Regions from separate parts of the Spirillospora sp. NPDC048824 genome, predicted to be linked through region 1. Evidence: predicted binding sites of a transcription regulator. Region 1 holds the regulator's gene; the other holds the start of a gene.

Region 1 (3,718 bases):
CGTCCTTGAGCCGCGAGAACATGCCGCGCTGCCCCGGCGCGAACTTGCCGGGCGGACGCTCCTCGCCGCGCAGCACCGCGAGCTGCCGCAGCAGCTCCTCCTGCTCCTCGTCGAGCCGGTTCGGCGTCTCCACGTTCACGTGGATCATCAGGTCGCCGCGGCCGCTCTCGTTCAGGTGCCGCACACCCCGGTTGTAGAGCGTGATGACCTGCCCCGACTGCGTGCCGGGCTTGATGTCGACGCTCTCGGCGGCGTCCAGGGTCTCGATGGTGACGCTGGTGCCGAGCGCAGCCGCCGTCATCGGGATCTCGACCGTGCAGTGCAGGTCGTCGCCCTCCCGCTCGAAGATCGGGTGCGGCTTCTCCACGATCTCCAGGAACAGGTCGCCGGGCGGGCCGCCGCCGGGACCGACCTCGCCCTCGCCGGCGAGCTGGATGTGGATGCCGTTCTCCACACCGGCCGGGATCTTGACCTTGACGGTGCGCCGGGTGCGGACCCGTCCGTCGCCCGAGCACTCCGTGCACGGGTTGCGGATCACCGAGCCGAACCCGCCGCACGCCGGGCACGGCCGGGCCGTCATGACCTGGCCGAGGAACGAGCGCTGCACCTGCTGCACCTCGCCGCGCCCGTGGCACGTCTCACACGTGTCCGGGTGGGTGCCGGGCGCGCAGCCCGACCCCTCGCAGGCCGTGCAGGCGACCGCGGTGTCGATGGACAGCTCGCGGGTCGTGCCGAACGCCGTCTCGCTCAGGTCGAGCTCCACCCGCAGCGTCGCGTTGCGGCCGCGCCGCGCCCGCGACCTCGGGCCCCGGGAGGCCGCCGTGCCGAAGAAGGCGTCCATGATGTCGCTGAACGGGAACCCGGCGCCGCCGAATCCCCCGGCGCCGCCCGCGGACGCGGACGCGAACGGGTCCGCGCCGAGGTCGTACATCTCGCGCTTCTTCGGGTCGGAGAGCACCTCGTACGCCTGGGTGATCTCTTTGAACCTGTCCTGGGTCTCCGGATCCGGGTTGACGTCCGGGTGGAGTTCCCGTGCGAGCCGGCGGTAGGCCTTCTTGACCTCGTCGGCGCTGGCGTCCCGCCGGACGCCCAGGGTCGCGTAGTAGTCGTTGGCCACTTACGACCCCGCCAGGATCTGTCCCACGTAGCGTGCCACTGCCCGTACCGCTCCCATCGTGCTGGGGTAATCCATGCGTGTAGGCCCGAGCACACCCAGCCGGGCCAGTGTGAGGTCGCCCACGCCGTAGTCGGCGGCGACGACCGAAGTCGATCGGAGCCCCAGGTCGGGGTTCTCGGTGCCGATCCGCACCGTAACTGTAGAGGAATCGCCGGTCTCGCCGAGCAGCCGCATCAGGATGACCTGCTCCTCGAGCGCGACGAGAACCTCCCGCAGGCTGGGCGAGAAGTCCACGGCGGCGAGGTTGGCCGCACCGGCGAAGACGATCTTCTCTTCATGCTTTTCGACGAGCGTCTCCAGGAGCACCGACAGCACCGCCGCCGCGAGCGGCCGGTCCGCCTGGACCACCTTCTCGGGCAGGTCCGCCACCGCGGTCGGGACGTCGCCGAGGCCGAGCCCGTCCAGGCACGTGTTGAGCAACGCCCGCAGGTGCCCGATCGATTCCTCGGAGACGGTGCCGCTGGTCTCGATGACCCGCTGCTCCACCCGCCCGGTGTTCGTGATCAGGACGAGCAGCAGCCGGCCCTCGGCGACGGGCACCAGTTCGACGTGCCGCACCGACGAGCGGGTCAGCGACGGGTACTGCACGACGGCGACCTGCCGGGTGAGCTGCGCGAGCAGCCGCACCGTCCGGCCGACGACGTCGTCGAGGTCGTAGGCGCCGGACAGGAACGTCTCGATCGCGCGGCGCTCGGCGACCGACAGCGGCTTGATCGTGGACAGCCGGTCGACGAACAGCCGGTAGCCCTTGTCGGTGGGGACGCGCCCGGCGCTGGTGTGCGGCTGGGCGATGTACCCCTGCTCCTCCAGCACCGCCATGTCGTTGCGGATGGTGGCGGAGGACACGCCGAGGTTGTGCCGGTCCACGAGCGCCTTGGACCCCACCGGCTCATTGGTGGAGACATAGTCCTCGACTATGGCGCGCAGGACCGCGAGTTTCCGGTCGTCCAGCACCGTGTCACCTCCTTCGTCCCCGTCCATGGGCCCCCGATCGTCCGCCCCCGCGTTGCTGGCACTCATAACTCCCGAGTGCCAAGTGTACGACCCGCGGGGGCGCTCTGGAGTGCCCGAGCACACCCCCCGTACGGCTGCGCGATCCTACCCGTATCGGACGGCGCCGCCACGCCGAGGGACGAGGGACGACGGCGCGCGGGCGTCCGACCGGGTTAATGTGCGGACCCGTGCGGAGTAAGAAATATGGAAACGACGTGCTGGCAGGCGACTGGCGCAGGCCCCGCAAGGGCCGGATCCCCGAGGTCCCGGCGGAGCCCGGCCTGGTCGCCGAGGACCCCGGCAGCGGCTTCTGCGGCGCCGTCGTCGGCTGCGACAAGTTCGGCGTCACCCTCGAAGACCGGTTCGGCAAGCGGCGCGTGTTCCCGCTGGAGAAGTCGGGCTTCCTCATCGACGGCGAACCCGTGACGCTCGTGCGGCCCGAGGCCGCGCCCAGGGGGCCCGCGCGTTCCGCGTCCGGCTCGATCGCCGTCGGGGGCCTGCGGGCCCAGGTGGCGCAGGAGAGCCGCATCTACGTGGAGGGCGTCCACGACGCCGAGCTGGTCGAGAAGATCTGGGGGCACGACCTGCGGGTCGAGGGCGTCGTCGTGGAGTACCTCGAAGGCGTGGACGACCTGCCCGCCATCGTCGAGGAGTTCGGCCCGGACGAGGAGCGCCGCCTCGGGGTCCTCGTCGACCATCTCGTGGAGGGCTCCAAGGAATCCCGGATCGCCGCCCGGATCTCCTCCCCGCACGTCCTGGTCACCGGACATCCGTTCATCGACATCTGGGAGGCGGTCAAGCCCGCGTCCGTCGGCATCCGGGCCTGGCCGCGCATCCCCCGCGGCATCCCCTGGAAGGACGGCGTCGTCGCCGAACTCGGCTGGGGTGACGACACGGGCGCGGCCTGGAAGCGGATCCTGGGCTCGGTCAGCAGCTACACGGACCTGGAACCCGCCCTGCTGGGCCGCGTCGAGGAACTCATCGACTTCGTCACGGCCCCCTGAATCAGGTCAGATCGCGGACGACCGCGTCCGCCAGAAGGCGTCCGCGCAGGGTGAGCACCACGCGGCCCTCCTCGTACGGCGCGGCTTCGACCAGCCCGTCGCCGATGGCCCGCCGGACGGCCCCGCCGTCCAGCAGCCCGGCGGGGCAGCCCTGGGCGAGCCGCAGTTCGAGCATGATCCGCTCGATGCGCCGGTCGTCCCCGCCCAGGACCTCCCTGGCGTGCGCCGGGGTGGTCCCCTCCGCGAGACGTGCGGCGTACGCGGCGGGATGCTTGACGTTCCACCACCGGGTTCCGCCGACGTGGCTGTGCGCGCCGGGTCCGACGCCCCACCAGTCCGCGCCCGTCCAATAGAGCATGTTGTGCCGGCAGGCGGCGCCGGGGTCGGCGGCCCAGTTGGAGATCTCGTACCAGTGCAGGCCGTGCGCGCCCAGCATCTCGTCGGCGATCAGGTAGCGGTCGGCCATGGCGTCGTCGTCGGGCGCGGTCAGCTCTCCCCGCCTCACCTGCGCCGCCAGCCGTGTGCCCTCCTCGACGATGAGCGC
Region 2 (3,718 bases), on a different contig from region 1:
CCTGGCCGGCGTTCTCGGAGATCCAGCGCAGCGGCTCGTCCAGCGCGCGGCGGACGGCCTCCGCGCCGGTGGCCTCGTCACCGGACAGGCCGAGGGTGTCGAAGCCCTCGGCGGCGACGTGCACCAGGGCGCTGCCGCCGCCGGCCACGATGCCCTCCTCGATCGCCGCGCGGGTCGCCGAGATGGCGTCCTCGAGGCGGTGCTTCTTCTCCTTCAGCTCCACCTCGGTGGCGGCGCCGACGCGCAGCACGCAGACGCCGCCGGCCAGCTTGGCCAGCCGCTCCTGCAGCTTCTCGCGGTCCCAGTCGGAGTCGGAGTTCTCGATCTCCACCTTGATCTGGTTGATCCGCGCGGTGATCTCGTCCGCGGAGCCCTCACCGTCGACGACGGTGGTGGCGTCCTTGGTGACCGTGATCCGGCGGGCGCGGCCGAGGTCCTCCAGCCCGATCGAGTCGAGCTTGAGGCCGATGGCCTCGCTGACGACCTGGCCGCCAGTCAGGGTGGCCATGTCGCCCAGCATCGCCTTGCGTCGGTCGCCGAAGCCCGGCGCCTTGACCGCGACGGACGTGAACGTGCCGCGGATCTTGTTGGCGACCAGCAGCGCCAGGGCCTCGCCCTCGACGTCCTCGGCCACCACGAGCAGCGGCTTCTTGGTCTGGGCGACCTTCTCCGCCAGCGGCAGGAACTCCTGCACGTTGGAGATCTTGCCGTCCACGATGAGCACGTAGGCGTCCTCCAGGACGGCCTCCATGCGCTCGGGGTCGGTCACCATGTGCGGCGACAGGTACCCCTTGTCGAACTGGAGGCCCTCGGTGAACTCCAGCTCCAGGCCCATCGTGTGGGCCTCCTCGACGGTGATGACACCGTCCTTGCCGACCTTCTCGAACGACTCCGCGATCAGCTCGCCGATCTGCGGGTCCTGCGCGGAGATGGTCGCCACGTGCGCGATCTCGCCCTTCTCCTCGACCTCGCGGGCCGACTTGAGGAGCTGGTCGGACACGTACTGGGCGGCCGCGTCGATCCCGCGCTTCAGCGAGAGCGGCGAGGCGCCGGCCGCCACGTTGCGGGTGCCTTCGCGGACCATCGCCTGCGCGAGGACGGTCGCCGTGGTGGTGCCGTCGCCCGCGATGTCGTTGGTCTTGGTCGCCACTTCCTTGGCGAGCTGGGCCCCGAGGTTCTCGTAGGGGTCCTCCAGCTCCACCTCGCGGGCGATGGTCACGCCGTCGTTGGTGATCGTCGGCGCGCCGAACTTCTTGTCGATGACGACGTTGCGGCCGCGCGGGCCGATCGTCACCTTGACGGCGTCCGCGAGAGCGTTGACGCCGCGCTCAAGAGCCCGGCGAGCGTCCTCCTCGAATTCCAGGATCTTCGCCATGCGGATACTCCTCTTTCACGCGATCCGCCCCGGCAGCCCCGCTGAAGGCGGCGCCGACCGGGGCGGGTGCATCACGTCTCGGTGATTACTTCTCGATGACCGCGAGCACGTCGCGGGCCGAGAGGACGAGGTAGTCCTCGTTGTTGTACTTGACTTCGGTGCCGCCGTACTTGCTGTAGAGCACGACCTCGCCGACCTTGACGTCGACGGGGACGCGCTCGCCCTTGTCGTCGACGCGACCCGGGCCAACGGCAAGGACGGTGCCCTCCTGGGGCTTCTCCTTGGCGGTGTCCGGAATCACCAGGCCCGACGCGGTGGTGGTCTCGGCCTCAAGCGGCTGGACGACGATACGGTCCTCAAGCGGCTTGAGAACAACCTTGGTGGCGGTCGTCACGATCTGACCTCCCCTTCGATTGGTCCTCGGCCGGCCACGGTGGACCGGCCAGCACATGTGACAGAGAGGCGACCCTGGACCGGCCTGCCGTCGCGGGTGCCAGACCGACCTTGTCGCTGTGTTGGCACTCTAGCTAGGAGAGTGCCAGTCATGGAGACTATTCCGTGCCCGGTACCCCGTCAACACGGACACGGGCGCACACGGCACCTGCCGCTCCCCGTTCACCGGAAGCTAACTTTCCCACCATGGACATCGCGTCGTTCCGAGCTTTGGAGTCACCGGCGGGCCAGGCGCTGCTCAGCGAGACGTCCGGTCTGGACGTGAGCGAGGACGCGCTGCTCACGACCGCGTCCCGGCTACGCGAACGGCACGACCCCGCGCTCGTCTCGGCGGCGCTCACCCAGGTGCGGCTGCGTGAGCGGGCCCGGGCCAAGTTCGGTGACGACGCCCGCCGCATGTACTTCACCCAGACGGGGCTGGAGCAGTCGACCCGCGCCAGCGTGGCCTCACACCGTGCCCGGCGGTTCGCCGACCGTCTTCCCGGCGCGCGTGTGCTGGAACTGGGGTGCGGGATAGGAGCGGACCTCATCGCACGTGCGCGGAAGGGCCTCGCCGGAGAAGGTGTGGAACTCGACCCGCTGACCGCTGAGGTGGCCAAGGCGAACATCACCGCCCTGGGGCTGGACGACCTCGCCTCCGTACGCGTGGGGGACGCGACCGAAGAGAACCCGGACGGCTTCGATGCGCTGTTCGCCGATCCTGGGCGGCGCACTGCACGAGGCCGGGTCTTCGACCCCCGCTCCTATGAGCCGCCACTCGACGTCGTCCTGGATCTGGCCCGCCGGGTACCCACCGCCTGCGTGAAGGTCGCGCCGGGGATACCGCATGAGGCCGTCCCGGACGGCGCCGAAGCAGAGTGGGTCTCGCTCGGCGGCGATGTCAAGGAAGCGGCCCTGTGGCTCGGCGCGCTCTCCGGGGACGTGCGCCGCCGAGCCACCCTGCTCTCCTCCGACCTCGATCCGCAGATGTGGACGCTCACTCCCCAAGGCCATGACGACCCGGACGTGCGCGCCTGGGGCCGTTACCTGTACGAGCCCGACGGCGCCGTGATCCGCGCCCATCTCGTCGGTGAGGTCGCAGACCAGGTGGGCGGCGGGCTGGCCGACCCGCACATCGCGTACGTCACGTCCGACGAGCTGCGCCCCACGCCGTTCGCGTCGGCCTACGAGGTCGAGGACGTCCTGCCGTTCTCGGTCAAGCGCCTGCGCGCGGAACTGCGCCGCCGCGGCACAGGGGTGCTCACCGTGAAGAAGCGCGGCTCGGCGATCGACGTCGACCGCCTGCGCCGCGACCTGGGCTTCGCCGGGCGCCGCGCGGCCCGCGGCGCCCCCGGGCTGACGCTGGTGCTCACCCGCGTGGGACGCGACCCGGTCGCCCTCCTGACCCACCCCGTCCCGAGGGGCTGACCCGCCCGGAGCGGGGCCGGGCGCGGATCGAGTCCAAAGATCTTCCCCGCGGCGGGGCAACGCCAAGCGGAAGCGGGCGACGCGCCACGGCCGTGCAAATCATTCGCGCTTTCCGGCATTGCGGTCACCATGGATTGCGGGCACCCGGCAAGGACATGACGCGGCCGGTGAATCGTTTCGCCGGAGGCGGCTGCGGCGGAAACACCAAGGCAGGTTCAGCGAGGGGGACTTCGGCACCCCCGAATGCGTCATCAAAATGGCCCGATTCCCGCCGGGGGGCATCACGTCCCGTGCACACGTGTCGGCCGCCGCGTATTCATTCCGTGTTCGCGAACTGCCGATGTTGGACGAGATGTACGGACAGAACACCGGGCGGACACCGTCCCGTCCAGCCCCGGTCGCCGAGCACATCCCCACGATCTTCCCCGATGGCCGCGAAGCGGTAAATTCCCGCGCGCCCGGGGGATCATTCGCTATCCGCCC

What was found. Region 1 encodes HrcA, which represses chaperone genes, less so after heat shock. Its sites were predicted from a motif close to TTGGCACTCTCNNNNNGAGAGTGCCAA; they were not measured.
Region 2: groES (co-chaperone GroES) is a predicted target of HrcA. The motif match lies at 1,891-1,917, and genes of this name have one in related genera.

Annotation. Positions count from the first base shown of each region.
Region 1 covers NZ_JBICUS010000004.1:366,711-370,428, reverse strand. The annotation lists gene dnaJ (molecular chaperone DnaJ) at 1-1,117, opposite strand, end outside; gene hrcA (heat-inducible transcriptional repressor HrcA) at 1,118-2,131, opposite strand; gene ACGFIS_RS10780 (DUF3097 domain-containing protein) at 2,359-3,174, shown strand; gene hemW (radical SAM family heme chaperone HemW) at 3,176-3,718, opposite strand, start outside.
Region 2 covers NZ_JBICUS010000007.1:75,259-78,976, forward strand. The annotation lists gene groL (chaperonin GroEL) at 1-1,375, opposite strand, end outside; gene groES (co-chaperone GroES) at 1,461-1,772, opposite strand; gene ACGFIS_RS15600 (SAM-dependent methyltransferase) at 2,015-3,235, shown strand.